DNA from 2 places in the Paenibacillus thiaminolyticus genome. Region 2 is predicted to be linked to the other one. Evidence: riboswitches for the same ligand, from Rfam matches in the RefSeq annotation. Region 2 holds a riboswitch; the other holds the start of a gene.
What was found. A riboswitch is a leader RNA that binds a small molecule or an ion and turns the genes downstream of it on or off. The one in region 2 is predicted to bind FMN.

Region 1: another riboswitch for FMN. It lies ahead of FLT43_RS28655 (DMT family transporter); the one in region 2 lies ahead of ribD (bifunctional diaminohydroxyphosphoribosylaminopyrimidine deaminase/5-amino-6-(5-phosphoribosylamino)uracil reductase RibD).

The regions. Positions count from the first base shown of each region.
Region 1 covers NZ_CP041405.1:6,503,160-6,518,619, reverse strand. Annotated here, with positions in the region: gene FLT43_RS28705 (hypothetical protein) at 1-196, shown strand, start outside; gene FLT43_RS28700 (lipoprotein BA_5634 family protein) at 519-1,115, opposite strand; gene FLT43_RS28695 (ABC transporter permease) at 1,076-3,001, opposite strand; gene FLT43_RS28690 (ABC transporter ATP-binding protein) at 2,976-3,746, opposite strand; gene FLT43_RS28685 (sensor histidine kinase) at 3,957-4,943, opposite strand; gene FLT43_RS28680 (response regulator transcription factor) at 4,940-5,644, opposite strand; gene coaA (type I pantothenate kinase) at 5,899-6,819, shown strand; gene FLT43_RS28670 (hypothetical protein) at 6,880-7,137, shown strand; gene FLT43_RS28665 (hypothetical protein) at 7,130-7,660, shown strand; gene FLT43_RS28660 (helix-turn-helix domain-containing protein) at 7,758-8,033, opposite strand; gene FLT43_RS28655 (DMT family transporter) at 9,433-10,356, opposite strand; FMN riboswitch at 10,469-10,615, opposite strand; gene rpoD (RNA polymerase sigma factor RpoD) at 10,807-11,685, opposite strand; gene FLT43_RS28645 (class I SAM-dependent methyltransferase) at 12,021-12,905, opposite strand; gene FLT43_RS28640 (hypothetical protein) at 13,024-13,971, opposite strand; gene FLT43_RS28635 (BtrH N-terminal domain-containing protein) at 13,987-14,985, opposite strand; gene FLT43_RS28630 (helix-turn-helix transcriptional regulator) at 15,040-15,460, opposite strand, start outside.
Region 2 covers NZ_CP041405.1:1,231,574-1,247,033, forward strand. Annotated here, with positions in the region: gene resB (cytochrome c biogenesis protein ResB) at 1-405, opposite strand, end outside; gene FLT43_RS05565 (redoxin domain-containing protein) at 432-956, opposite strand; gene FLT43_RS05570 (pseudouridine synthase) at 1,196-1,939, opposite strand; partial or broken gene FLT43_RS05575 (IS256 family transposase) at 2,542-3,743, opposite strand; gene FLT43_RS05580 (spore maturation protein) at 4,202-4,735, opposite strand; gene FLT43_RS05585 (nucleoside recognition domain-containing protein) at 4,817-5,461, opposite strand; gene FLT43_RS05590 (D-alanyl-D-alanine carboxypeptidase family protein) at 5,503-6,738, opposite strand; gene ytfJ (GerW family sporulation protein) at 6,967-7,407, opposite strand; gene FLT43_RS05600 (DUF2953 domain-containing protein) at 7,537-8,241, opposite strand; gene FLT43_RS05605 (hypothetical protein) at 8,292-8,498, opposite strand; gene FLT43_RS05610 (metal-dependent hydrolase) at 8,479-9,180, opposite strand; gene scpB (SMC-Scp complex subunit ScpB) at 9,182-9,799, opposite strand; gene FLT43_RS05620 (segregation and condensation protein A) at 9,768-10,562, opposite strand; gene ribH (6,7-dimethyl-8-ribityllumazine synthase) at 10,645-11,112, opposite strand; gene FLT43_RS05630 (bifunctional 3,4-dihydroxy-2-butanone-4-phosphate synthase/GTP cyclohydrolase II) at 11,161-12,402, opposite strand; gene FLT43_RS05635 (riboflavin synthase) at 12,426-13,085, opposite strand; gene ribD (bifunctional diaminohydroxyphosphoribosylaminopyrimidine deaminase/5-amino-6-(5-phosphoribosylamino)uracil reductase RibD) at 13,066-14,235, opposite strand; FMN riboswitch at 14,498-14,663, opposite strand; gene FLT43_RS05645 (VanZ family protein) at 14,743-15,240, opposite strand; gene FLT43_RS05650 (transglycosylase SLT domain-containing protein) at 15,281-15,460, opposite strand, start outside.

The sequences.
Region 1 (15,460 bases), 1.3 Mb from region 2:
GCTGCCCGGCCCAAGGACGAGGCGGACACCAATCCGATGGCGGTGTCCTTCCGCATGCCCGATCGGCCCGATGCCGCCTATCTCCTCAGCATCAAGATGGTGTGGCCTGAGGGCGAAGTTATTTCAGCTTATCCGGTTTTTCTGGCTCATTCTCAGCCCGGCTTGCCCCACAAAGCCTGCAAAACCGCAGTTTTAATGTGATCGAGCCTACACCGTAATGGAATTCCTGCGCAAACGCATCAATTTCGGCGATATCACTCAAAAAGAAGTCAAAACCATCAAAAAAGATGTATTTTCGCATTAATTTCTCCAAATATATACTATGGTGGCAAAAATTAATGCAGAAATGCAGTTTTCCCATCCAGCGCAGCCTCTGCTCCGGCCTGCCGCTTCATCCGCCTCGCTCCTCCTTTACCTCCCCCTCATGCCTGACTGTATATAGTAGAGGCTCTCGTTCCCTGACATTTGTACTTTCTGAAGCCATGACAAGAGACCGCCCCTTGCCGGGCGGCCTTCCTTCACTCTTGATTCTGCGTGATGATCGTCACGCCTTCCAGGTGGTCTGCGCTGGCCTTCATATCCTTCGTCAGCTTCAGCCACTCGGTATTGGCCAGCACCCGATCCGGAGGCGGCTCCATCCAGCCGTCCTTCGTCTCTCCATATGCCTGCTTCAGACGGAGCAGCGCCAACTGCGTCTCCGGGATGGCCACCTGGGCATAGGCCGCGTAATCGAAGACCAATATCAGTTCGGCATAGGCGGCATTGCGCACATGTCCGATCCAACTGTTGCTCCCGTAAGCCGGACTGATCTCCTGTCCGCCGACGCTCAGCCGCTTCACATCCTTCATCGGCGGGCGCCCGAGCAGAAGCGCCTGACCCGCTTCCGCGCCCGGCAGCGACGTGATCGAATCGGAGCTCCAGACATCATCCTTGTTATCCGCCTTGCGGAGAATGCCGGTCTTCACGACGCTGTCAGCGGTCATCCGGCTCAGGATCAAGATCTGCTTCTCTTCCTCGTCTTTCCGAGTTGCGAATCCGCGCCCTGCAAAGCTCTTAAGCCTCGCCCCTAGCCGCCTTACTTGATTTGCCCGTACAAATGATTCAAATACCGCCAGCGGATAACAAAGAAATAAAGCGTCTGCATCGAAAGGAAGCTAATAAAGATAATGACAGCCGACGATGCCACGGGGAAGCTGACGATCTGCTGCAGCGCAGTGAAAGCGACGCTGCTGTGAATGACGGCGACGAGAATCGGCAGGAAAAACATGAGCTGCAGTTGGCGCGTCACCATCTTTTTCAGCTCTTTGCGGCTCAAGCCAACCTTCGCAATCATTTGATACTGCCGCTCATCCCGATCCAGGTCGGCATACAGCCTGAAGTAGAGCAAGCTTGCCGCGAAGGTGAAAAATACGATTCCGACCAGCACGCTGACGATCAGCAGCAGCCCGTTCCCCTGCTTCATCTGAAGCCAGTCAAAGATATGGGCGTGCAGCATGAAATTCCGGTTCGGCTGCTCCTCCGCATCCTTCTCAATCTGATCCAGCAGCTGCTGCGAGACGGTTTTCGATTTCTCCCAATGGTCGACGACGAATAGGAAATAAGTTACGGGAGCCTCGTTCACGCCGGGGATGCGATCGAAGCTCGCGTCGCTTACCACCAGGAGCATGCTGTATTCCGGATAGACGATGTGTGTTCCCAGCTTCGCAATACGGAAATCAGCGCTCCAGTCCCCTTCCACAATGTCTACCGGCCCGTAGTCTTCCGCAGACGCGTTCTTGTATTGGTTCTGCAGGTTGACGCTCGTCGGGACGAGCATCGCCTCATCGTCACCCAACGTCTCCGCTTCATAGCCGAGGGCGGCAGCCAGGCCGTTATATTCGCTGAGCTTCATAATGAGCAGGCCGTTATCGGAATACCATGGGGAAACGCTGCCCATCCGGAACGTGAAATTCGCTTCGGACAGCCGTCTCTCGATGGCGGTGAGATGCTCCTGCTCGCGATCGTTGCCTTGACTAGAAATATAGGTGAAGGCATACGGATTCTTCATCTCCTGTAAGCCGGGATCGCCGATCGACATCGAGGTGCCGATGCCGGTGAAAGCGACGGCAGAGATTACGGCAACCATGAAGAACATGACCGCATTATCCTTCATCCGGTATGCGAGCTCCGACAGCGTCAGCAGATTCGTCTTATGAAAATAAAGCCGTTCGCGCTTCTTCAAGGCGCGGATCGCATACACGCTTAACTGCGTGAACAGCCAGTAGGTGCCGGCCACGACAAGCGCGACCCCGCCGAACAGCAGCACGAACGAGAAAATTCGCTTCACCGCGAACACCATGACGCAGAAGTAGCCAAGTCCGATAAGAACGGCCGCCAGCAAAGAGAGCCACAGCGAAGCCTTCGGCTCGGGCTTCGGCTTATCCTCCGACTTCAACAGCTCCACCAGCTGCTCCGTCTTGCGGATGCGGGACGTGAACAGCGCGATGACCAGGAACAGCAACAGGAAGGCGCCCGCAGTCGTCCAGATCGCCTGCAGCGGAATATAGAAGCGCAGCCCTTCGTAGATGACAAGCATCTTCGCGCAAATCAACAGCGTCAGCTTCGCGAAGATCAACCCGACCGCGATGCCGGTCACGATGGCCGCGGTGCCGATGATCATGTTCTCGATAAAGATTAGCTGCCTCAGCTGCCGGCGCGAGATGCCGAGCACGAGAAGAAGCCCGAATTCTTTTTTGCGGTTTTTCAGAAAGGCGCTCACCGAATAGAACAAATAAATAAACGAGAACACAAAAATCATAATCTGCGAGACTCTCATCCCCATCGTGCCAAGCATGCTCATCGTCTCGCTTGTCGAGCGGAGCTGGCCCTGCAGATCCGGATGGAACAGCAGCAGGGCATAGGTGAAGAAGATCATGACCGAGAACGCGCTGCTCAGAAAATGGGCAATGTACGTCCGTTTGTTGCGGACGATGTTGTTATACGCGAATTGGCGAAAATTCATGGCCGTTCCCTCCCAGCAGCGACAGCACATTAATAATCTTCTGGTAGAAGGCGGATCGGCTGTCGCCGCAGTACACCTCGTTGTGGAGCCGGCCGTCCTTGATGAACACGACGCGGTCGCAATAACTCGCCGCCACCGGATCATGGGTAACCAGCATCATCGTCGCCTGCTCCTCCTTGTTGAGCTGGCTCAACAGCTCCATCACGTCGCGCGCCGCCTTGGAGTCCAGGTTCCCGGTCGGTTCATCGGCCAGCACCAGCTTCGGCCCATGAATGAGCGCGCGGGCGATGGCGGCGCGCTGCGCCTGGCCGCCCGAAATCTCGTAGGTGCGCTTATCCATGATGTCGGCGATGCCCAGCTTGCCGGCAATCCGGTCGGCCCGCTCCCGCATCGTGGCAATGTCTGTGCCGTCCAGTGTGAGCGGCAGCATCATATTTTCCTTGACGGTCAAGGTCTGAAGCAGGTTGAAGGACTGGAACACGAAGCCCAGCTCCCGCCGCCGGAACACGGCCAGTTCATCCATCGACAAGTTGTGCGGATCCTTCCCGTCAATCCATACCTCCCCCGAGGTCGGAGCATCGATGGTGGACACGAGATTGAGGAGCGTCGTCTTGCCGCTCCCGGACGGGCCCATAATGCCGACGAACTCACCCTTTTGAATCGTCAGATCAATATTGGACAATGCTTCAAAAGAGACCATTCCCTTGTATATTTTGCTCAAGTTCTTGACTCGTAATATTTCCATCTTGATTGCACATCCTCCTTGATTCGATAACTTGCATCCATTGGAACGCCCAGTATCTTGAGCGTATGAGCTTATGATTCTAGTGTAATCCTCTTTTCCCTTTCGTCCTATTGCCGAATCTTTCAAAAAGTCTACACCTTTGTAAGGTTCGATCCAAATAATGGTTGTCACAACAAAAAACCGACAAGAGATCGCTCCCTCATCGGTCGTTCAAATACGGGCGAACGGGAAAATAATCCGGACCGTCGTGCCCTGGCCCTCCTCGGATTCCAGTTCGATCTCATGATTCAGCTTGTCGATAATCTCCTTCGCCAAATACAGTCCCATTCCGGTCGATTCTTTATATTTCCGTCCGTTCTCCCCGGTAAAAAAGGGCTGAAACACCCGCTTCCTATCCTGCTTCGGAATGCCGGCCCCGCGATCCTTCACTTCCAGGACGACGGCCCGCCCCTCCGTAAAGGCTATGGCAGTTACTTTCGAGCGGCTGCCGGCCGAATATTTAATCGCGTTCGTCACAATCTGCTGCAGGACGAAGCGCAGCCACTTCACATCCGTCTCGACCGTCAGCTCCGGAGCAATCTGAATATCCGGATAGACGTAGCTGCGGATGAAATAGCGCTTGTTCTCATGCACAACATCATGAACGATGTCGCGCAATGTTTTTTTCTCGACATGGAAGTCATGCTCGAACGTATCGAGCCGCGCCATATAAAGCACCATTTCAAGCCCGCGCTTCATCTGATCGGCCTCCTCCGAGATGCTGGCAAGCTTCGGATCCTCCGCGTCCTGCGTAATCAGCTCGATCACCGAGAGCGGGGTCTTCATCTGATGCACCCATTGGTTCATGAAGGCAAGATGCTCCTGCTGCTTCCGCTCCCACACCTTCAACTGCTGCTGATAATAGCGGTATTGATGGTCGATCGTATCATCCACCGCCCGGGACAGCGGTGCCGCGTCCGCGAGCTGAATCGTGGAGGTCAGTGAAGCCGGCGGATCGGTCAGCCGCTTGTACATAAGCCGGTGAGTCGCATAGCGGTACCCGAGATATAGGGCGAAGACGCAGAGTCCGAGGAACATCGCATACATCGCCGTCAACGGGCGATCATAACCGTCATACCAGAAGACAAGCAGGACAAGCAGCAGCTGGACGAAGGTGAATCCGGCCAACGGAAGATGCTCACGCCAGAACAGCTTCATAGGGCTTGCTCATCCTCCCAGGTCACGTTCAGCCGGTAGCCGACGCCGCGCACAGTCTCCAGGGCGTCATCGATGCCGAGCTCCGCCAGCTTCTTGCGGACCCGCGTAATATTAACGCTAAGCGTATTGTCATCGACGAACGAGTCATCCCACAGCTTGTCCAGAATCAGTTCCCGGGTGACGGCACGGGGACAGCGCTCCAGCAGCGTCTCGAATAGAATCGCTTCCTTCTTCGTCAGCATAATCGTCTTCTCGCCCAGACGCACCTCCAGCCGCTCGGGATAGAGGGCCAGCCCGTACCGTTCCAGCGTGCGCTCATTCGCCTTGACTGCATAATCGCCGTATACCCGCCGCAGCGTGCTGCGAATCTTCGCCAGCACAATCTCCGAGTGGAACGGCTTCGTAATATAATCATCCGCCCCGTTCTCTAACGCCATCACTTGATCCATCTCTCCGCTTCGGGCCGAGATGAACAGGATCGGACAGGTCGAGACGGTGCGGATCTGGCGGCACCAATAATAACCGTCGAAGCTGGGCAGATTGACATCCAGCAGGACGACATGCGGCTGAATGTCCCGGAATGTATCGAGCACCCGATCGAACTCGTCGACGATAATGCCTTTATCACCGTATTTTTCAATATGAGATTGCAATAATTGCGCGATTTTCGGATCGTCTTCCACGATCATGATTCTATACAAGTTCAATGCTCCTTCCTTCCGTGCCGCGGCCCGTGCCGGGCATTCGCTTGCGATTCGCTCCGAACCAAGAATGAACCGAATGTAGCACATACGAAGCAAGAAATCAATCGGTTTCGCCCCTCCGTCAGACTCTTCCCGGCAGCCGGAGAGGCGAACTTACTTGACAAGATCGCCCATTTTGGAAGATGATATGTGAGTCTATTATCTTATCTAAATTCCAGTTGAAGTTATTAATCGGAGCGAGAGGTAGAACGATGTATAACCCTAGTCCCTATATCACTATGAAGCGGTCAGAATGGGCTCGCTTGAACGGCCAATCCCATCTGTCGGTTACCCCCGAGCAGTTCAATCAATTGAAGGGATTGAATGAGCGTATCGCCCTGGACGAATTGGAGGATGTCTATCTTCCGCTGGCGAAGCTCCTTCATATCTATGTGACCGCTGCGCAGCATTTGAAGGCGTCGTCATCTTCCTTCCTGGGCACCGCCACCGATAACGTACCTTATATTATCGGGATTGCCGGCAGCGTCGCAGCGGGGAAGAGCACGACCGCGAGGCTTCTCCAAGCGCTGCTGTCCCAGTATAAAGAACACCCCCGCGTAGACATCGTGACGACGGACGGCTTCCTGTACCCGAACCGGACGCTTGAGGAACGGGGCATCATGAATAAGAAAGGATTTCCCGAGAGCTACGATACGAAGCAGCTCCTTCGCTTCCTGATGGATATCAAGTCTGGGAAGACCGAAGTGCATGCGCCGGTCTATTCGCATCTGTCCTATGACATTGTGCCCGAGGAGCGCATTGCCGTATGCCAGCCGGATATTCTGATTGTCGAAGGAATCAACGTGCTGCAGGTCAGCAAGGAAGCGAGCGTGTTCGTCAGCGACTTCTTCGATTTCTCCATCTATGTCGACGCGCGGGAGCATGACCTGGAGACATGGTATATCGAGCGCTTTCTTCTGCTGCGGGACACCGCCTTTCGGAATCCGGATTCCTACTTCCACCGCTATGCCAGCTTGACCGAGGAAGAGGCGGTTCGGCGGGCGAAGAACATCTGGCGGGATATCAATCAGGTCAATCTGGTCGAAAATATTCTGCCTACCCGCTTCCGTGCCAAGCTCATCTTAAGCAAGGCCGCCGATCATCGAATCCGCGACATTCTGCTGCGCAAATAACATAGCCTCCCGGACATCCGTCCGGACAGACGAAGAGCAGCCCGGTGAAGGGCTGCTTTTGTGGTTCAGAGCCCTTCCGCCTCGGGGCTCCAGCAAGCGGCAGTTCGGGGGCATGCCGCCCTTATCGGCGCACTCGAAGCCAGGGACGCCGCGGCAGCCGGGACGATGATGAAGCAGAATCTGCTGCGCCCGATGAAGGAGCTGTACGATCTCGACTACGAACGGACAGCCTCCCGCTTTTTTTTGCAGCAGGCGCAAATTTGTATTATGATCGTACACATCATTCGCATGTTGCGGAGGAGGCTTGGCCATGTTTGATCCTACGATTTTCGACAATCTGAAGGTCGTGCTGGAAGGCAAAATCTATGATCTGGATCAGGAAGGAGAATGGCTCGTCATCGGGCGGGAGGATCTGATCGATCTTGCCGGGTTCGGACGGACATTCCGCATGCGGGTGCAGCGGCCTGGAGAGGCCTGCATAGCCGCATTGACGCTTGCGAGCGGATTGGCCGATTTCGCTGCCGAGCTGCGGGGTCTGCGGCTTGTCGGGGAGGAGCCCGGCGCCCGGCTGGAGGTGTCCTTCGAGCTGGCGGGCGATCATACGGCGCGGGCGGACGAGATCGATGAACGGTTGGCCGCAATCTGGGGCGATGCGGTCATCATGCGGCAGGAACGAACGGTTCCCGTCCAGCCTCGGACCGGGACAGCTTCTGCCGCCGCGGACGAAGGGACGCACCGCATCGTGCTGACGTTCAATCATCCTATCGACGAGCGTCATCTAGGCGAGCTGGACGGCCTCGTCATGCAGGCGCTCGATTCGCTTCGGTTCCTCAGCGAATAGCTTGCAGGGGCCCAGGAGCATCCCTCGCCTGCTGCCGGTCATGCATCGGGCGGAGCTGCATTCATGCGGCTCCGCCCTTCTCGCGTGCAGGTAAATGCTATTTGTTCGTCCATTTATACAGGGGATAATAATAGCCGACTTCCCGTCCCATCAGCTCGCATAATTTGACTACGCGTTCCGGGTTCGGCACACTTCCCTCGAATACCCACTTCTCGGCCGTACGCTGAGTAACGCCGCAATACTGCGCAATATCGGCCGTCCGCAGCTTCAGCCGGATCATATCCTCGTATAGGCGCTTGTCCGTCAAGCTGCTTTTGAGCTTGCGCTGAATCGGGTACTCCCGGAACCCCTTCGGTTCGGGCTTACGCCGCATCGCTTTGCAGCGCTGACATAAGTACTGGGAAGATGCATCCCCGCACTGTGCGCATAGGCCCTGCCGTCTTCTTTCTTGCCTTAACTGTCTCATAGATGTTTTTGCACAAAAAGCCATGATGCCCATTGCTCCTTACAACGAGATAATTCAGCAGATTATGCCAACTAATGGCTGTCCTGTACTGATATTAAATGGAATCGGCATATTGGACAACCGACAAATGATGACAATTAACGACATACTGCCAAATGCAAACCAAGCGGCCGCTTCAGGGCAACCGCCCGGCTGTACACCCGCTCGATGCATGCGATATTTGCTTTTGGCGGGCTTCATCTTCCGTTCAAGGAGCGCAGCGTTCAGCGAAGCGGCCGGCCTGGCGCGATCCGATTATTGCGCAGTGCACCCGCCATCCACCAACAGACTGGTTCCGGTGATGAAGGAGAAAAGTCGTCGCTGGCCAGGAGCACACCAGATGCATTTCCAACACCATGAGCACACCAGGAGCATAGCATGAGCACGCCAGGAGCAGAGCACGGCTTAGCTTTATCCAGGACTTGGAGGAGGCGCAGCAGCCCCTCCAGCAATAAAAGGAGCTGTCCCCATAGGCATCGAGTCATAACGCAGGGCAAGACGGAACAACAGAGAATCGGGAGGCGGGATGAGCGTGGGACGATGGTTGAGCAGCGAATCCGAATCCTGCAATTGTCAGGCTGTTGAGAAAGTCCAAAGGATTTTTGGGCACTACTTCATCAGGAGTTGTCTCTCAGTAGAAAAATTTTATCTGATCGAAGTGCCTGAAAACTGCACAATGAAATGTCTATCCGATAGGCGAAGTCCTCAAAACTGCACGGTTTCTCAAGACACGTTGATTCAGTAGGCAAAATCCTGCACAAATACAGCAATTCGATAGGGACAACTTCACCTGAAAGGGAATCCTGTAAAACTGCAGCAATTTCACCCGTTTCTCTTCGACTTAGCTCAAAAGGGCCTAAAATGATGTAGCTGTGCAGCAATTCCTCGAAATGTGGACTCATTGAGCCGAAATTCCTGTAAAATAGCAGCAATTCCCTCCACACGTTAAAACCCCAGGAGATTATGATGTCTCCGGAAGGCGATGACGCTCTGAATGCCAAGTTTCGGTTTGGTACTCACCCCTCCGAAAAAAACAGGGGTTTTCCAACAGCCTGATTTGCGCAGATTTTTGCTTTGAATCCGTGGAAATGGCTTACATTCATGCCGTTTTGCAACAATTTCGGTAACGGAATCAACGTCACAAGGGAAAACTGTATTTGCGCAGCCTTTTCGGCAAGTTGAGCTGTCAGAAGCAAGCCGGGGCTGTCTCACTGCAGTAAAAACTGCGTTATGAGACAGCCCCTATTCGCGGCAATCTATGTTGATGTTATTCCTGCTGACGGGCCACGCAGAACAGCGCAATCCAGATCAAAGCGAATCCAACCACTTGCGCCACGGTCACGACCTCCTGAAAGACAAGCCAGTTCACCACCATTCCGACCAATGGGAAGGACAGTTCCGCGAGCGTCGCATAAGAAGCCTTCGTGACGGCCAGGCCGCGGTAATACAGCAGCAAGCTCAGCAGACCCGGCAGCAACACTTGCAGCAAAATGTAGAAGGTCAGCTTCCCCGCCTCGCCCGAGGGGATGTCCCAGCTCGGATGTTCGCTCCAGGTAATGACGAACAATAACGGCAGGCCAAGCGCGAACCGGAGCGCCGTAACGGTCTCATACTTCATATCGTTCAGCAGCAACCGCCCCATGACGGTCGAACCGCCCCACAGGAAGGCGGCGCCGAGCGCGAGCAGGCTGCCTACGCCGATGACCTCGCCCACATGCCCGATCGGCAAAGTCCAGCCGAACGTGAGCAGATAGGTGCCGGCTATCGCCAACAGCAGCAGCAGCCCGAAGCCTCGCGGCAGTCTCTCCCGCAGAAGAATTCGCGCCAGCAGGATGGCGAACAGCGGCTGCAGCTTCTGCAGCAGAAGCACCGCGTTCGGATTGCCCATCACGAATGCGTCCGTGAACATAATGGTAGCGATGACGGATCCGCCCCAGGAGATGAAGAGCAGCGCCACAAGATGCCTCCAGGTGATGCTCCTCAGCTCATGACGGTTCACCCACAATACCGGCGCCGCGAACAGCAGCAAAATAAGATGTTCAATTAATACGATCTGTGTGGATGTCAAATAATCCAGCACAAAGGTGCGGAAGACCGGTCCGATCCCCCACAGAGCGGCACCCAGCACGACGTACCAGATCCCTCTAGATGCGCGGGCAGCACCATGTCCCGGCTGCAATGCTTCGTCCATATTCAATAACCTCCACGGTCGTTGAACAGGATCTAGGCCTAAGAAGACTTACTTCGCCAATGATCATATGTGGTTAAGATGACATGCAACATACACCACGTGAATCGGGATAAGCGATCTTCTTCCATCCGGACTATACCGTCGGCTTTGGCTTTGCACCAAATCAGTCGCCGCTTAAGACAGCGGCGAGTCGCGGGCTCGGGCTGGACAACAGCACCTTACCGCCGGTCAGGAATTGCACCTGGCCCTGAAGATCCTCATTCAAATCAGTCGTAGGCTTGACCCTTGCGGCAGTCATGCCCCGTTCTTCATTATAACTGGAATCATCCGCACTTCAACTGAAAATTTCGTGTCACATCTCAGACGCAAAAGGGGCACGCGCAGCGAACGCGTGCCCCTCGGCAGCATATTATATCTTATAAGTGCATCATAGCGGCAACCAGCCCCCGCTTATTCGAGAAAATCCTTCAACCGTTTGCTGCGGCTCGGATGTCTTAATTTGCGGAGTGCCTTCGCCTCGATCTGCCGGATGCGCTCGCGGGTCACCCCGAATTCGTGGCCTACCTCTTCAAGCGTCCGGGTGCGGCCGTCATCCAGTCCGAAGCGGAGACGCAGCACGTTCTGCTCCCGCTCGGTCAGCGTGTCGAGCACATCCTCCAGTTGGACCTTCAGCAGCTCGTAAGCCGCGGCATCTGCGGGAGCCAGCGCCTCCTGATCCTCGATGAAATCTCCCAGGCTGGAGTCGTTCTCGTCGCCGACAGGAGTTTCTATCGAGACCGGCTCCTGGCCGATCTTCATAATCTCCCGCACCTTTTCCGGCGTTATCTCCATCTTGACCGCGATCTCTTCCGGCGTCGGCTCCCGGCCGAGTTCCTGCAGCAGCTCCTTCGAGATCCGGTTGAGCTTGTTAATCGTCTCAACCATATGAACCGGAACCCGGATCGTGCGAGCCTGATCAGCAATCGACCGTGTAATCGCCTGACGAATCCACCACGTCGCATACGTGCTGAACTTGTAGCCCTTCGTGTAGTCGAACTTGTCGACGGCCCGCATCAGGCCCATATTTCCCTCTTGAATCAGATCGAGCAGCATCATGCCGCGCCCGATATACCGTCTTGCAATACTGACGACCAGACGGAGATTCGCCTCCGCGAGTCTTTGCTTCGCTTCAGCATCTCCCTGGACGACCCGCTTGGCCAATTCGATCTCTTCCTCTGCGGACAGCAGCGGTACGCGCCCTATCTCTTTTAAGTACATGCGCACAGGGTCATCGAGTTTGATCCCGGGTGGCAGCATCAGGTCGTAGTCCTGTTGATCGTTCGTAAGCATCCAATCCCCCCTGTAACCCGCTAGCTGGAATGTATATATTATTCTTGACACAATATGCCGAATGTGCTAAGATCGAAATTAAATGTGCACATAAACAATTGGCAACGGATAGTTTATCATACTTTCGTGATAGTTTCAATACATAATTGATGAAGTGATGGTTTTTCAATTTCTGGCATTCTCTATTTTCCTTCATTTTCGTGTGGATTGCAAATGCTGCTTCTCGTCATGGGCGGGAAGTTTTTTTGATCCCTGCTGCACATAGATACGCAAATCAGCCCCCATCTATTCCACGGAACGGAGAACAGATGGGGGCTTGTCGGTGTAGAATGAAGCTATAAGACCGCAGCACGGACGAAATAAGCGTGTTCGTATGCATAATAGCCGTCCGACCGGTTCATGAAGTACCGCTCCTGTATCGCCTCCGGAGACAGCTGCTCCTGCACATGCAAGCCGGATTCACGCAGTTGCCCGGCGATGGCAGCCGGATCCAGCCCGGTAAGCATTGGCTCCCCGGCATACCGGAGCAACTCCTGCATCCATCTCACCCGATAGGCGGCCCGATCCGGGAGGAACGCCTCCGTATCCCAATAGTCGAATACGATCTCGCTGCCTTCCGGACAGAGCCCGGCAATCATACGCAGCGTGGCGAAGGCATCGTCCTCCGGCAAATAATGGATCACGCCCAGCCAACTGACGAAGCTCGGCGCTCCTGAATCGAACCCCGCAGAGCGAAGGGCCTGATCAAGCCGCTGCCGGGTCAGATCGACCGCCACGAACCGCGCATTCTGCGGGATGCGCCATCCCAAGCCGGCCAGACGTTCTTGCTTGAAGGCCTGCGTCGCGGGATGGTCGACCTCGAATACGTCCAATCGATCGGCAAGGTCCGCCCGCCTCCACAGAAACGTATCCATTCCTGCACCCAGAATGACATATTGCTTGACTCCCCGGGTCATCGCGTGTTCCAGCATTTGCTCCGCGTATTTGGCCCGGCTAAGGAACAGCGAGGTCGGGAAGTAATCCCGGACCATGCAGGCTACGGCGGCAGCCCGGTCCGGCATGGCCGCGGCCTGGTCAGGCACCGCTGCCTCCAATGCTTTCTCCATCGTCGCTTCGAACTCGGCAAGCTCTTCCTCACTCAGCAGCTTGCGAGCCCATTCATCCCGAAAAATTGCGGGATGATCATACGCGGCGTGATGACCGCGCAGGAAGGCGGACATCAGGGCGGAACGTTTGATTTGGCTTGCTTCCTTGGATAACCAGCCTCCCTATCGCGAACCCAGTATCGGTAATTAATCACAAATATACCACACCGCGCACCAGCCGCACACGGTTACATTAACGCAATCCCGTATCGTGGAACCGGTTCTCGATCGTCTCCTTCATCAAGGCGCGAATCGCCTGAATTCCGTTCTCCTCGGCCAGCTTGGCTTCAGCGAATAACGCCAGCTGCTCGCCGAGAGCGCCCCGCCCCGCGCCGATAACCTCATCCCATATCCGGGACACTTCCGAATAGTACGCGGCGATCGTATCCATATCCGGCAGCAGGGTCTGCAGCTCGTTCATATACTGCGCAATATCCCGTTTGTATCCGGCATAGGCACGCAAGACGCTCCAGGCCTCCGCCGGAGAATAGTCCCCGCTCTGCAGCGCGGCCATGATAGCGTCATAGGCGCGGCGGCCGCAGGCATATTCCGGTTCCGGGAGCATCGGATCATGCGTCTCCCACTTAAATACCGCCTGAATCAGCGATTCTTTATAGACGTCAATCGGATCGGCGGCGACTTGGCTTTCAAAAACCTGCACATACCAGTAGGGCGATTCGTTCCGTCCGAACTCGTCATAGGACATCACGCTCTCCTCCCGGCCGCTTCCATCCGCGTAATAAAGCAGCCGGCGCGCATCGTCATAGCCGGTCGCGATCACGAAGCGATCCTTCCAGAACACGCCTCCCCTCCCTTTATCAATCGAAGAGATCAGCAGCGACACGGCGTACTTCTGGTACAGCGGAAACGTAGCCTCGAAGGAAAAGCCGGCATGCTGGCTGGTCGTGATACCGATGAAATCCCCGGCGACAAAATGCTCTGCCATCCAATTGTACGCCGTCGCCGATTCCCCGGTCAGCTTTCGATTGACCGTGAAGCGGAAGCAGGACGCCGTCATCCCGGCAAGCGTCGACGGAGAATAGTCAATCCATCCGGCTTGAGCCAATATCGCATGCATCGCCTCTATGTAGGAACCCGCGTGGCCAGACGGCCGCAAGCGGTTCTGCCTTATCGAAGCCATCCTTCCTCCCCTCCTTCATCTTGGGATATGGAGTCCCCATCGCGGGATCGTCTCCCTTTTCAGATCCGGATATTGTCCCGACAGTTCGCGGAACAGCTCAATCGCTTCCCCGTCCAGCTTCTTCGCTTCGGCGATCGCATGCTGCAGCGATGCAAGCCGCTTCCGCTCGACTCGTCTCGCGCCGCCCTGCACGGCGATGCATTCCGACGCATCCGCCAGAACAGAGATGAGCCGGTCATAGATGGGAACGGCCTCGCCCAAGCCGGGCAAGCTCCCGCCTTCGTCTTGCAGGTAGGAGCGTATCTCACGCCGGGATTGAATATACGAGTCGATAATATAGACGGCGCCGTATTCGTCATAATCCCCGTGCCCCAAGCCGCGAATGAGAAAGTCATAAGCCAGCTCACCGGAACCAATCTCGGTGGACGGCAGCGTCTTGTATGGGCTCTCCCACTCCTGGACGGCTAGCCGCAGCGATTCCAGCACCTGCTTCGAGCGGTCTACAGCCACCTGCTCTCCCACCACCTGACAGTACCAGAACGGGGTGACATTCAATCCGAAGTTGTCATAGAGCAGGATATGACTGTCCGCAGACCAACCGTCCTGTATGTAGAAGACCCGATCTTCATCATCATAGCCTTGGATGACGCCGAATTCCGGGATCCAATAGATGACGCCCCGCCCCTGATCCAGACTCTCCTTCACCCATTGGACGGCATCCTGCTGATAATAGCGGAACGAAGAATGCCTCGTTCTGCCTCCATCGCTTACTGTAAAAAAACCCATGTTGTCTATCGCCGGATAATGCTCGCTCCCCCACTGCCCATAGGCCGTAACCGACAGGGGCAGCAGCTTCTCATGCACAGAGAACTTGAACGCCATCCCGCTCAGTCCGGAGAGCAAATATTTCGGTCCGTCGAACCCGTTGGCCGCCGTCAATATCGCGTACAGGCTGTCGGTGAACGACTTCGATTCCCGCTTCATCTGTATCTGTTCCAAGTAGATACTCGGCATCGTATCCCTCCTTGCCGAATGCATCGGCTTCCCTTGCCAATGACAGTCATGCGCTTACCGCCCCTTTTCCTCCAGCCGGGCGGCGATGCGCCCGCACCGGTCCCGCAGCTTCGCCTGCAGCCATTTCGGAGACAGCAGCCGCTCCCACTCCGCGGTGAGCAGATGCTGCATGAAGCAATCGGGATCATAGAACTCGACCTCGTACATCAGATCATGCATGGAGCGAATCGGGTAACCGTGCCACGACTCCCCATGCAGCGGAGCTCCCACCTCGATTCGTGCCAGATAGGGCTTTCGCTGCGGTATCGGCGCATCTTCCCAATCCGTGCGGTCTATCTCGTCCAGGTCGAATGTCTCTCCCGTTACCTGCACATGGAGAATGCCGTCCAGCCGGAAGGCGCGCTTTCTGCATGACTGTTCACAATAAGCCGTAATATAGTCCGAATTGTAATATGCAGTGAAATGAAGCGGACGA
Region 2 (15,460 bases):
CCCGATCATGACGAGCAGCGTAATGAACCACCACGATTCATACGTATGGGACAAGCCGAGCAAATAATAGATATGCCCGAGCGTGCCATAGGTTTGCTTGTAGTAGGTCGCAGCGTCGATCGAGATGAAATTGCTTTCCTGCGGATAAATCGTTCCGAGAGAAGCACCGATCAGCGTTATGATAATAATGATGATCGCGAATTTGACCGAGGAGAAGAAGTTCCATATCCGGTCAATCCATGAAGGATTCGCCTTTTGCGATTTGCGGGCGACGCCGTCATATCTCATTTCGAGCACCGCATCGGCCCCGGGCTCCTCGTTCTGCGGTTTGCCGCAGGCTTCGCACAGCACCGTTCCTACGGCGTTCTGATGCCCGCATTCACATTTCGTGTTGACAAACGCCACGTCATTGCCCTCCTTCCATATCCCGGTTATGTACCTGTAATCTGCTGAAGATAAGCATTCAGCTGATCAGGGGATAATTCTCCGATATGGATGGCGTGGACTTTGCCGTTCGGCTTAATGAAGAACGTGGTCGGCATCGGCCCGATACCGAACGCCTTGATTGACTTCCTCTTCTGATCCAGCAGCATCGTGAAATCCACGTTCACTTTTCTCATATAATTCTCGACGACCAGAGGATCTTCCCCCGCATTGACGCCTACAACCTCGACCCCGCGTTCCTTCCAGTTATCTGCCGTGCTCTGCAAGGCGGGCATTTCCCGTTCGCAAGGCTCACACCACGATCCCCAGAAATTCAGGACCACCGTCTTGTCCCGGTAATCGCTTAACTGAACCAGATCGCCCTGCACCGTCTGCAGTGTCAGGTTCGGTATCGCATCCCCGGCTTTCGGCGTCTCCGACTTCTTGAAGGCGGAACTGACAGCGAAGCCGCCGAGCAGAAGGATGCCCGCTAAAATAATGATTTGGACTGTCTTATTGCGTTTCCCCATCATCTACGCCCCTTCCAGAGGTTGTTCAAAAATCCGCTTTCACCGGATTCTGTGAACACTCATTTCTATGACATTTTTCACAATCAGGCAGAAGAGTTGCTACAATTTCCGCACACCATCCACGATCATTATAATTCATTGGTGGAGCGCCCCCTCTTCCTTAATATGAAAATTATGTGTCATAGCAAAGGGAAACAAACCCCACACCTGCCGGGTTCGTTCCAACCGATTCAAGAATCGGTTCAGGCATCTGTGCGGTTCGCTTTAATCGCCATCTTCAATTCGTTGACCTCGGATTTGGTCAAGTGCCGGAATTTTCCCCGTGGAATTCCTTGCAGGAAGATGTTGCCGAATTGAACCCGCTTCAGCTTCACGACGGGATGCCCGATCGCTTCGAACATCCGGCGTACCTGACGGTTGCGCCCTTCATAGATCGTAATGCTGATCGTGGCCGACTTGCGTTCCATATCGACATCATGATATTCCACCTCGGCCGGCTGCGTCATGCCGTCCTCGAGCTGAACGCCCTCTCTCAGCTTCTCCAGCAGATCGCCATGCGGAATGCCCTTGACGGTCGCATGATACGTCTTCGCCACATGATGGCGCGGATGCATGAGCATATTCGCCAGATCGCCGTCATTGGTCAGAAGCAGCAGCCCTTCCGTATCGTAATCGAGCCGGCCTACCGGATAGACCCGCCCTCCGATGCCCTTGACGAAATCAAGCACCGTTTTGCGCCCTTCCGGGTCCGACATGCTCGTAATGACCCCTTTCGGCTTGTGGAAGGCGGCATATACTTTGTTGGCATTCGCGGTAATCGGCTTGCCGTTCATGGTAATGATGTCTGTCGCAGGATCCGCCTTGACCCCTAACGCGGTCACGACCTCTCCGTTAACCTCTACCTTCCCGTCCAGTATCAATTGTTCACATTTGCGGCGCGACGCAACCCCTGCGTTTGCCATAATTTTTTGCAATCGTTCTTCCATCGATGTCTGTCACCTCAAACCTATGATATCCTTTTGTGAACAAGACCACAAGCCGGAGGTTCAAAATATTGTCGAAATCCATATATTGTCGAAATCCATGACAAAGAGGCGGTCCCAAAAGTAGTATTTTACTACATTGAGACAGCCCCCTGATTCTCAAAGCTCGACTTGCCGAAAAACTGCAGAAATACACCTTTCCTTTATGAAGTGTACTCCGTTACAGGGAATCCTGCAAAACTCAGGCTGTTGGAAAACCCCTGTTTTTTACGAAGGGGTGGAGCACAATCAAAACTTGGCACTCAGAGCGTTTTAAATCGATTTTTTCTACTGAGAGGCGAGATCCGCCCTATAAAAAATGAGGTAGCAAAAAATTCCCATGGACTTCTCAACGGCCTGATTTTACGGGATCCAAGAGATCGCGTCGGATCCTGGAGGCATCGTTGCCTTGAGGAGGCAACTTCGCATTCAGGTGGCATCGTTGCCTCCTGGGGCTTGAACGTGTGGAGGGAATTACTGCTATTTTACAGGAATTTCGGCTCAATGAGGTCAAGTCCAAATTTATGTGTAAAATCCTCGATGAGATTGCCAGAGCAAAAAGATGCCTAAGCTGCAGGCCTGTTGAGCTTCTTCCGCCACTCATGGTACTCTTTCATCTCGATATACTTTTTCCCGGCGGACCACTTTTCGTCCTGCTCCATTAACAAGGCTCCAAAAAGACGAAGGACAGAGGCTCGGTTGGGAAAAATGCGAATGACGCGTTCTCGACGCCGCAACTCGCCATTTAGACGTTCTACAGCATTTGTGGTGCGCGTACGTATCCGACAGGCAGCCGGAAGTGCCAAGATCGCTGTCGCATCGTCAAAACCCTCTTCCAAGACCCTCATGGCCTTTGGAGCTTTGTCTTCAAATGCTTCTTGTGTCCGCTTCAGCAGTGTACGGGCACTGGTCTCGTCCGCGGCTTCGTAGATGGCCCTCACATGGGCCTTCAATTCATCACGGCATGCTTTAGGAGCAGCGTCCAGAATATTACGCATAAAGTGGGTTTGACACCGTTGCCAGGTTACGCCTTGGAAATGTTGCCGAATCGCACTTACCAAACCACCGTGATGGTCGCTGGTAATGACATCAACACCGTGCAACCCGCGACTTTTGAGGTGCGTAAAGAAAGCTCCCCACGTTGCAGCTGACTCGGTATCATCTACGGTAAGTCCAAGCACTTCCCGGTAGCCCTCCGCATTAATCCCTGTTGCAATCATTACGCCACGTGAGCGCACACGACCGTCTTCCCGGACTTTGACGTACAGGGCGTCGACAATAAGAAAGGGATAGGCCTTGTCCAGTTTTCGGTTATTCCACTCCTCTACGAGGGATCCAGTTGTTTGCATAGCTCACTAACGGTCGATTTAGAGAACTCCGTCCCGCACAGTTCTTCGGTAATATTGCTTACTTTTCGCGTTGACACCCCATTGAGCACCATCTCCATCATGGCTAAGACAAGGGCTTGCTCACTGCGTTGGTACCGAGAAAAAAGTTCCGTAGAGAACTGACCGTTGCGGAAACGCGGTACTTGCAGGGTTAATTGGCCCACCCGTGTTGTCAGCCGATGAGGGTATGATCCATTACGGTAACCTGCACGTTCTTCTGAGCGCTCATAGTGCCCCGCCTTCAGCTGTTCCGTTGCTTGTGCCTGCAACACTTGATTCAAGATGGACTCTAATAGGGCCGCAATCCCGGCATCTCTTGATTCGGATAAAAACAGTTGATGCAAAAGTTGTGAATCTAGGGTAATCTGGTATTGAGTCATAGCTAGATCCTCCTTCGGAATGTTGTCTCGACAACCTCATTCTATACGAGGATCCTTGCTATGGCTCTTCTTTTTTGCCATTTGCTTTTTACACAATTATATGGACTTAGCTCTCAATGAGTCCACATCCCGAGGAATTGCTGCAAATCTACATCATTTTAGCCCCTTTTGCTTCAAGTCGAAGCGAAACAGGTGAAATTCCTGCAGTTTTGCAGGATTCCTTTTTCTGGTAAAGACATCCATATCGAATTGCTGTATTTGTGCAGGATTTCGCTTACCGAATAGGCGTGTCTGGAGAAATCATGCCGTTTTCTGGATTTCGCACCATAGCGTTTTAAATCGATTTTTTCTACTGAGAGACGAGATCCACCACATAAAAAATGAAGTGCCGAAAATTCCCCTGGGCTTTCTCAACGGCCTGACTTTTGCGGGAATTTCATCAAATAGCGTCCGCCATCTCACCCGAAGACGAGCAGACAGACGATAATGGCGGCCACAAATCCGACCAAATCGGAGAACAGGCCGACCTTGAGCGCATAGCGTCCATTGCGAATGCCGATCGCACCGAAATAGACCATCAGCACATAGAGCGTCGTATCCGTGCTGCCTTGAATAGTGGAGGCCATTCGTCCGATCATAGAATCTGCGCCGTAGGTCTTAATCAGATCGGTGGTAAAAGCGAGCGACCCCGCCCCTGTTATCGGCCGCAGGAAGGCAAGCGGAAGCACCTCGCTCGGAACGCCGAACCAACTGAGCAGAGGAGCGAACCAGCCGACGATCCACTCCATCGCCCCGGAGGCACGGAACACGCTGATGGCAACCATCATCCCCACGAGCGTAGGGATGATGTTGATTGAGGTCTGAAAGCCGTCCTTCGCCCCTTCCACGAACGATTCATAGACGGGGATGCGCTTGAAATACGCGTATAAAGGGATGAAGACGATAATGGCCGGGATGGCCCATGCAGAAATAAGCGACACTACAGCATACATGAGCAGCCGTCCTTTCCGAACGAGTAATGAATTCCCTCTTCAGCCAATGGCGCTTGCCCGCATGACCGGGCCTGCCCGGTCTTAATCAGGCATCGGCGGCACGCCAAGCCCTGTCCGGCCGGTTCCGGCCGTCGCGCTCGGCGGACGGGCCGAAGCCCGGTTACGGTACCATCGATCGGCCGCAATCGCGGCGAGCGTCGCTACCATCGTAGCCAGCAGCGTCGTGCCGACGATCTCGGCCGGATTGGCCGAGCCGAAATTCATCCGAATCGCGATCAGTGTCGTCGGAATCAGCGTAATGCTGGACGTATTGATCGCCAGCAGGGTGCACATCGCCGGCGTTGCCGTGTCCTTGTCCGGATTCAGCTTCTGCAGCTCTTGCATCGCCCGTATCCCCATCGGCGTCGCCGCGTTCCCCAAGCCGAGCAGATTCGCGCTCATGTTGGACATGATGTACCCGAGCGCCGGATGATTGGGCGGTACGTCCGGGAACAAAAAGCGGACGACCGGGCCTAACGCCTTCGCGACTTTAGCCAGCAGGCCGCCGTCTTCCGCGATGCGCATCATCCCCAGCCAGAACACCATGACGCTAATCAGACCGAAGCTAACCGTAACTCCGGTCTTCGCTCCGTCAAAAACGGCCTCCGTCACCGCGTCAATCCGTCCTTGAGCAGCTGCCGCGATAAATCCGACCAGCAGCATGAACATCCATATTGCATTGACCATCGTTCTCCCCCCTTATAACATCCGGCATCCTCCCCTGACGATTAGCGCGCATGGAATAACGAGCCTACCGCAGTCCGCAGCCCTTGGAACCATCTGGCGGCGGCGGTATCCGGCTTGCCTGTCCCGGCCTCGTCGCCGCCTGCCGCAGCTTCCTCCAGCTGGACGGAAATCAGCGGCTTGCCATCCAGCTCATACCGAAGCGATCCGCGATAGCCTAACCGGTAATCGAGACTTCCCGCCGGTATAAGCCGCACGGACGCCTTCACCCGGTCGCGCTCGTCCGCTCCGAGCGGATAGGCGGCAGAGGCCGAAGCTTGAAGATGCTCATTGCCTTGGATCTTATCGCCCTTGGCGACCAGCGGCACTTTTGGAAAGGCCGAGAACCCGTAATCAAGCAACCGGGAATGATCGAGCCAGTCATTGCCGTCATTCAGCGTCACAACCGCCAACTGCTGGCCGTGCCTCGTTGCCGAGCTGACGAGACAGCGAAGCGCTTTGGACGTATAGCCGGTCTTCACTCCATCGGCTCCCTCGTACAGATACAGCATTTTGTTTTTATTGCTCCATTTATAATCCCAATTGTCATTCGGATTCGGCACGGTCTTCACCTTCGTGCGCACGATCTCCTGAAAGGTCGGATTGTGAAGCGCGTATGCGGAAAGCCGGGCAAGATCGTTGGCCGTCGTGTAGTGCCCGTCGGCATCCAGCCCGTGCGGGTTGCGGAATTGCGTCTTGTCCAAGCCAAGCATTTCGGCCTTCTCGTTCATCATGTACACGAACCCTTCTTCAGACCCGCCGACATGCTCCGCGATCGCGACGGCAGCATCGTTGCCCGAGCGCAGCATCAGCCCGTACAGCAGATGGTGGAGGCTCATTTCCTCGCCTCTGCGCAGGTACAAGGAGGAGCCTTCCTTGGCGAAGGCCCGCTTGCTCGTCTTCACCACATCGCTCAGCTGCCCGGTTTCAATCGCCACGATGGCGGTCATAATTTTCGTCGTGCTTGCCATCGGAAGCAGCGCTTCGCCATTCCGGCTATACAGAATACGTCCGCTGGCGACGTCGATCAACGCCGCGGCCTTGGCATGGATGGCCGGGGGCTTTATCCGTTGGGTAAGGCGTTCGGGCTCGCGTTCGGGTTCAGCCTGCACCACCATGCCGGAAGTATCGGAAAATCCCGCGCTTCCGTTCCTCGCCTCGCTGAACGGGCTAAGGACAAGGAGCACGGAACTAATGAGCAGCAGCTTTTTGGTGAATCCCGCATTGGTGAATCGGATCATAGGGTCCTCCTTTGTGTGATGCCAGTCCAATTGTTACCATGTGTATGCTTGTCTGCTTCCAGGTATGCGGAAGGAGACGAGAAATAACGAAGCAGACGAGATAAAATGCGACAGAAGACGAAGACAGCACGGCAAACAGCGCCAAGCCCGCTCCTCCTTCGCACATCGCCTAGCGGATGGGGAAGACAGACGAACTTGACGCTTCTGCATGTGACACGCATGACGATATCACGCCTCTTCTTCATTCGGCCCGCCGTGCCCGTCGCGCTTGAACATCGCTTCGATCCGGTCAAGCACGTTTGGCGTGACATCGATAATCCGTTCGAGTAAATGGGTCTGATTATCGAGCGATACGACGTTGATGCCTTGCTGGCCTACGACAAGGAACGCAATCGGGGTCAAACACACGCCGCCTCCGCTCCCCCCGCCGAACGGCAGGGCATGAGACGATTTCCGATCGTCATGCCCATTCCCGGATCCGGAACGCTGCTTCTCAACCCGGAAGTCGCTCCCTCCTGCAGCGAAGCCGAAAGCGACTCTGCTTATCGGAAGAATAACGCTGCCGTCCGGGGTCTGAACGGGATCGCCAACGATTGCGTTCACATCGACCATGGCCTTGATATTTTCGAACGCAGCTTGCATCAATCCTTCGACAGGATGTTCTGCCATTGCCTTGAGTCCTCCTCCGGATATATAAGTTCCAAAAGCCGTATATCGGCTTTATCCACACCTATCCCCACATTAGGTACGGCCTGCACATCCATAGCTTGTGCACAAATAAAGCGTAGTATGTATAGGCTAGCCCTGCACTTTCCGTGCAGCGGCGTCCGCCAGTGTCCGCCGCCACATGCCGATCCCGCCTTCGGCACGCACAATGCGGACGGCAAGCCGCGCCAGCGAGCGAACGACATGGCCGAATCGTATTTCGGCAATACAGATGATGCGGGTAGAGAAGTAAGGGCGGTGGAACTGAGGGGTGATTCCCAAAATCGGATCATCCTGAAAGCGAAGCGCATAGCTGAGCCTGCCGACAAGCCATGACTTAATGGACCAGGTCGTGCCCGTGACGATGGCGGTTCCGGTTGGATCGCTAAGCCCGATCTCCGTCTCCCAGATGAACAGGCTGCACTTCACCTTGTCCAATGTCTCCTCAACCCACTCGACGATGCCTCTTGTATGCCGGGCCAGCCGCTTGGCCTGTCTGATGTACCGGGCGACAGTCTCCCGGTTCACCTTCCGGCGTGTTTTATCCTGGTTCGTCCTGACGAAGTTCTCCTTCTTCTTCTGCTTCAGATCGAAGCCTTCCTCCATATTGATGAAGCGGATAGAACGCCATTCGTACCGCCAGCGAATCCAACCGTAGAAGGCCCGGATAATAAGAAATACCCGCTCATGCTTATCCGCTTTGTGAATGACCAGCTTGCATTCGACCGTAGAGAAGAGAATCAGGAAGAGCAGCAGGGCGATGATCGCTGCGATGCCGGCCATAATCCATATCCCCATAGTCTGCCTCCGATCCGAAAGATTTCCTGAACTAACCGTATTATGGCCTTTTATCCAATCAGACATGCAGGAAGTTCCATCGCATCATTGATGATGCGGACGCCGGGCACGGCAAAGCCCGCCGCAGATCGACTGACGTCGTCCGCTGGCGGGCTGTTCATGCCGCTTATTTCAGCGATTATCCATTTCATTCGTTCGGCTGCTCTCGAGGCCTCCTCCAGCTCCTGCCAGCTTGGTTCAGCCCAGCTCCAATTCATTGGTGTCAAGCGATTCCCCTGGCGTCAGCTCCATGCCCTGAATGCCGATAAGCTTCAGTTGAGTGACGAAGGCCGCGCCGTCCTGTTCGATCGGCGGGAACGTATTGTAATGAATCGGGATGACGACCTTCGCCTTGGTCCATTGCGCGGCCAGGAGCGCGTCCTCCGGATCCATCGTGAAGAAGCTGCCGATAGGCAAAAAGGCGATGTCCGGCTTATACCGCTCGCCAATCAGCTTCATGTCGCTGTACAAGGCGGTATCTCCCGCGTGGTACACGGTCAATCCATCCATCTTAAGTACGATTCCCGCCGGGTTGCCCAAATATTGAGCCTGCCCGTTCACTGTGACCGAGGAGCTGTGGAGGGCATTGACCCATTTGATCGAACCGAAGTCGAATGTGCCTCCCCCGCCCAGATTCATGCCGATAGCGCGCGTGCCCTGCTGCTCCATGTAATCGGCCAGCTCCACGATGGCCAAGATGGTGGCGTCATTCCGCTTCGCAATGTCCGCCGCGTCTGCGATATGATCGCCATGGCCATGGGTAAGCAGCACATAATCCGCCTGAATCTGATCCGGTGTGGCCTTCGCGGACGGATTGCCCGTCAAAAATGGATCGATGATCAGCCGATGCTTCCCAGTATCGATTTCGACGCAGGCATGCCCATGAAACTGAATTCGCATTTTAACGTTCTCCTCCTTCTTCGTTCACATCTTCAATCGTCAGCTGCCGTCCTTCTAATTTCTGGAACAACAGCTGCGTCTCCTCCTCCAATCCTTCATTTTGTTCGAAGGCCGAAGCTTCCGGCAGTTCGGACAAGCTTGCCAGCCCGAAATAGTCGAGAAAGGCGCGCGTCGTGCCATACAGTATCGGCCTTCCGATCGCTTCGGCCCGGCCCGTTTCTTCGATCAGATCTTTGTTCACGAGCGTCTGAATGGCCCGATCGGACTTGACGCCGCGAACCTCCTCAATCTCCACGCGAGTGATCGGCTGGCGGTAAGCCACGATCGCCAGCGTCTCGAGCGCCGCCTGGGACAGAGACGAGCGGGAAGGCGAATAGGCCATTCGTTCGAAATAAGGCGCATGATCCGGCAACGTCGTCAGTTGATACATGCCGGCAATGGCCACGATCTGGATCCCGCGCTTCGAACGCTCCATGTCCGCCTGCAAATCATGCAGCGCCTCCATGACGATTTCCTGCCGCTGTTTCGTAATTTCTGCGATTTGCTTACTATTTAAACCTTCATCTCCCGCCATAAACAGGAGCCCTTCAATAATCGACTTCAACGTCTGAAAGTCCATCGTCTTCCACATCCCCTTGCCACTGAATCACAATTTCATCGAATACCCGATCTTGAAAACAACGAATCTGCTTCAACTTCATTAATTCCAGCACCGCCAGGAACGTCACGACCACCTCGTGGCGGGACAACTGCTCGCTCAGCAGCTTGGAGAACAGCAGCTTGCCTCCCCTTCCCACCGGCCGCAGAACGGTGACGATATCGCGTATCCGATCCTTCACGGAAATCTCGTCGCGGTGAATCGTGGCGACCATCGTGCGCCGGGATGCTTTGCGCAGCGCCTTCTGGAAGGCCTCAATCAAATCCGACACATGGAGCCCTTCCACCGGATTCGACGGCTTCGACGGCATGAACGGAGTCAGATCCTCCGGTTCCTTCGTGAACAGCAGGCTTCGCTCCGATTCCTTTTCCCGCAAATGCTCGGCGATTCCTTTGTACTTCCGGTATTCCACCAGCTTGCGGATCAGCTCCGCTCGCGGGTCCAGTTCCTCTTCTTCGTAGTCCATCATGTCGTCATCCCATTCCATGACGGGCGGCTTTGGTAAGAGCTGTTGGGACTTCATCGCTAAGAGGGTCGCTGCCATAACGAGAAACTCGCTCGTAATATCCAATTCCAATTCCTTCATGCTATGTAAATAATTCATATATTGATCGGTAATCTCGCTGATCGAGATATCCTGAATAGCAATCTCCGCCTGATCGATAAGGTGAAGCAGCAGATCAAGCGGCCCTTCGAACAGCTCCAGCTTGTAAGTGACGGACACGAACGTTCCTCCCGTAAAAACAAATGTAGCGCCCTATTATAAAGGCATGTACCTCTATAAAGGGCACTACATTAAATAAGCACTATTTCAACTGATTCGTCAAGTTTGCCATTTCAATTGCCGTTGCGGCCGCTTCCCAGCCCTTGTTGCCGGCCTTCGTGCCTGCGCGCTCGATCGCCTGCTCGATCGAATCCGTCGTCAGCACGCCGAACACGGTTGGCACGCCTGTTTTCATATTGACTTGGGCGACCCCTTTGGCTGTCTCGCTGCACACATAGTCAAAATGCGGCGTAGATCCGCGAATGACGGCGCCCAACGTGATCACCGCGTCATATTTGCCGCTTTCCGCCATTTTCTGGGCGATGAGCGGAATCTCGAACGCGCCGGGAACCCAGGCGACAGAGATCTCCTCATCCTTCACGCCGTGGCGCTTCAGCGCGTCCAGCGCGCCCGACAGCAGCTTGGAGACGATGAATTCATTGAAGCGTCCGGCGACGATGCCATATTTTAACCCTTCCGATACTAAATGACCTTCAAATACATGTGGCATAGGTAAAACCTCCCGATGGAATATAGTTTGCTGTGACTAGCTTGCGATTCAGGATTCGATTTGTTCATTCTGCTCGATATCATCGAATACGAGCATATGTCCGAGCTTCGCTGCCTTCGTATGCAGATAACGCGTATTGTCTTCGTTTTCCTGCATCTGAATCGGCACCCGCTCGACAATTTCAAGGCCGTAGCCTTCGAGCCCTTTGATTTTGCGGGGATTGTTCGTCATGAGCCGGATGTGGCGGACACCGAGATCCTTCAAAATCTGCGCGCCGATGCCGTAATCCCGCAGATCCGCCGGGAACCCGAGCTTCAAGTTCGCGTCGACCGTATCCAGGCCTTGTTCCTGAAGCTTGTACGCTTTCAGCTTATTAATGAGGCCGATCCCCCGGCCTTCCTGCCGCATATAGAGGAGAACGCCGTTCCCTTCCCGCTCGATCGCGCGCAATGCGGCCGCGAATTGAGGCCCGCAGTCGCAGCGGTGCGAATGGAACACATCCCCGGTCAGACATTCGGAATGGACGCGGACCAGCACCGGCTTCGTGCCATCGACCTCGCCCTTGACCAAGGCGACATGCTCCTTGTTGTCGACCTCGTTCGTGTAAGCGATCGCCCGGAACACGCCGAAGTCGGTAGGCATGTTGACTTCGACTTCGCGCCGGACCAGATTCTCTTTCTCATTGCGATAATGAATCAGATCTTTGATGCAAATGAGCTTCAAGCCGTGCTTCTGCTTGATCTCTATCAGATCTGGCAGCCGCGCCATCGTCCCGTCTTCCTTAATCACCTCGCAGATGACCCCCGCCGGCGGCGCTCCGCACAGGCGGGCCAGGTCGACGGCCGCTTCGGTATGGCCTGCGCGGCGCAGCACGCCGCCCCGCTTCGCGATAAGCGGGAAGATGTGGCCCGGACGGCGGAAGTCTGCGGCTTGCGCCTGCGGATCGAGCATCTTCTGAATCGTCAGCGAGCGCTCATAAGCCGAGATGCCTGTCGATGTCTCGACATGGTCGATCGACACCGTGAACGCCGTCCCGTGATTATCGGTGTTATGCGTAACCATCGGCGGCAGATCCAGCTCTTCTGCCCGCTCGGGCGTTATCGGCACGCAGACGAGCCCTCGGCCCTCGGTTATCATGAAGTTGATCGCATCCGGCGTCGCCTTGTCGGCCAGCGTCAGGAAGTCGCCTTCGTTCTCACGATCCTCGTCATCGACGACGATGATCACTTTGCCTTCCATTAAGTCTCGGATCGCGTCCTCTATCGTATCGAACTGAAATTGTTCACTCATCGCTCTTCCCCCTTTGCATGTTGTCACATAAAGCCGTGCTCCGCCAAAAAGGCGCTGCTGATGCGGGAGCTTCCGCTCGCGGCGGAGCGGCTGCCGAAGGCCAGCAAATGATCGACATATTTGGCCAACACGTCGCATTCGATATTGACCGTGTCTCCCGGCTGCTTGCCGTGCAGCGCCGTCTCGGCAAGTGTATGCGGAATGATCGAGACGGCGAACACGCCCTCCTCCGCCCGGGTAAGGGTGAGGCTAATCCCGTCCACGGTAACCGATCCCCGCGGGATCATATACTTCGCCATGCCCGGAGCCTCGGGGAGGAATTCGAACACCACCGCATTCGCCTGCGCCGTCCGGCGCATAATGCGCGCCAGCCCATCGACATGGCCCTGTACGATATGTCCGCCGAAGCGGCCATCCGCCGCCATGGCCCGTTCCAGATTGACCGGGGCGCCCGGCTGCAAATCCTTCAAGTTCGTATGCCGGAACGTCTCCGGCATAACATCCGCCATGAATGAGCCGGAGTCATAGGAGACCGCAGTCAGGCATACTCCGTTCACGGCGATACTGTCGCCGATCTTCATCCCTTCCAGCACTTTCCCTGCACGGATATGGAGTACCATCGCTTCCCCGCGCTTCGTAACGGCCTGGAGCCGGCCGACTTCTTCAACGAGTCCCGTGAACATCGTCGCTTCCTCCCTTCACATCCCGCGTTGCAGCAATCCGTTCAAATACGGTGCCGAACGGATATCCGCTAATACAAACATTATCTCCTAGCGTGTCTACCCGCGTATGCCGGAGCCGGTAAGCGTCGTTCATCCGGCTTACGCCATCGAAGGCGAAGTTGGCCGGCGACGCCTGGCCGCCGACAATCGTCGGCGCATAGAACAGCACGACCCGATCTACCCAGCGGCCCTCCAACATCGCGCCGTTCAGGCGGCCGCCGCCTTCCAGCAGGATGGAGCCGATCTCCTGGCTTCCGCACCATTCCATCATGTGGCGCAGATCGACCTGCGGCCCGTCGCCAGCGGCGACAACCTGCACGCCGCGCGCCTCCAGCGCTTCCCGCTTCCCGGCGTCAGCCCGGGAAGTCGTGAACACGATCGTCGGCGCGGTGCGGTCGGCGACGGCTTTCGCTTCCAGCGGAAGCCGCAGCTGGGAATCGACGATAAGCCGCGTCGGATGAAGACCTGGCACGGCAAGCCGCGTCGTCAGCGACGGATTGTCGGCTAGCACCGTGCCGATTCCGGCCATAATCGCATGATGGCGGTGGCGCATCGCGTGCACCTGTTCCCGGGCCTGCTCGTTGGAGATCCACCGGCTGTCGCCCGTATGCGTGGCGATGCGGCCATCCAGCGTGCTCGCCGTCTTGAGCGTGACGTATGGCAGGCCGGTCGTGATGTACTTGGCGAACATCTCGATGAGCGCCTCGGCCGCGGGCTGGAGCACGCCCGCCACCACTTCGACGCCATGCTCGCGCAGCAGCGTGGCTCCCCGGCCGCTGACCGCCGGGTTCGGATCGAGGCAGCCGATGACGATGCGCTTGATGCCGGCTTCCAGCAGGCGAAGGCTGCAGGGAGGCGTCTTGCCGTAGTGGCTGCATGGCTCGAGCGTGACATAGGCGGTAGCATCGCGTGCAGCTTCGCCGGCCATTTGCAGCGCATGCACCTCCGCATGGCCCTCGCCGCGCTGCAGGTGGGCGCCTAGGCCGACGACCCGGCCTTCGCGGACGATGACGCAGCCGACGGCCGGATTGATGCCGGTCTGTCCTATGGCCCGGTCCGCCATATCCAGCGCTAGCTGCATGTAGAACTCATCATTTATTACCGGATGCACCAGAATGTCCCTCCTTGTTTTTACAGCTTGCCCCATAGCAGCAAAAAACCCTTCGGAATCCTCCGAAGGGCTTGGTTGGTGAGCTTACAGGTATGTACTCTTTTTCATCATAGGCACAGTCAAATAAACAGTCCACATCGTTCGCAAATAAAAGAGGCAACCGCCTTCCCGCGTACGACAAACAAACCGGCTGAATATCGGCAACTGAAAAAACTATGTGAAAAAAAGAACTAAAAAGAGTTAAAAAGAAAACTCTTCTCCTGACGCCCTTCTCCCATCCAGACTATACTGTCGGCTCTGGAGTTGCACCAGATCCACCGTTCGAACGAAGTTCGTCCGGGTCACGGACTAAGGAAGACGATAGCCGTTAACTGCGCTACCTTTCCATCACCGCCGGTCGGGAATTGCACCCTGCCCTGAAGGTTCAGCAGATATGATATTGAGTAATCAACAATCGATTACGTAACGGATCTTATCACTTCAAGCGGAAAAAGGCAAGGCTATCCCTCACCTTACCCTTCTCCGCCGGATCGCAACCACGATCAAATAGGCGGCCAACACGAGTACCACTCCGATAGAGTCGACCGCAACATCGGCGAGATGTCCGGTCCGCCCAGGCACGAAGGTCTGGTGCCATTCATCGGAGCAGGCGTATAAGACAGCAATGAGCCCGCTCCCCGCCGCGACCAGTCCCTTCGAACGGACACGGGCCGACAGTGTCAAGATAAGCAGCACCGTCAGCAGGGCGAACTCGGCTACATGCCCGCCTTTACGGATAAAAAATTCGACGAAATGGTAAGGCTCCCGCCATGACACAAGACTGCCGCCATAGTAAAATTCCCAACGCGGAATATAGCGAAGCAGCTGCTCTTCGGAAACGACGGAGCCGAGCGCCGGCTTCACATCCTGAACCGAGTAAGGTTCATCCGATTTCATGAAAATAAATGCCATCCAGGCGATGGTCAAAATAAACCATAGTAGGCCTAACCGGCTTCTCTTGCGCATAGATTCGCATGCCCCTTTCAAATTAGAGCTTCCAGCCCGTTCAATTCGCCTGTCTTGTGCGCTGGATTCTCATCGTCTGAGCCGGCTTCTGCGGCTTTGGGGAAGCCATATTCGACCCCGACTTCTTTGGGGCCGCCTGCGCAGCCTCGGCCGCCTCACGCTTATACTGGGCTTTCGCTTTCAGCACCCGTTTCGTATAGGCGCTATCCAGCGTGCCTTT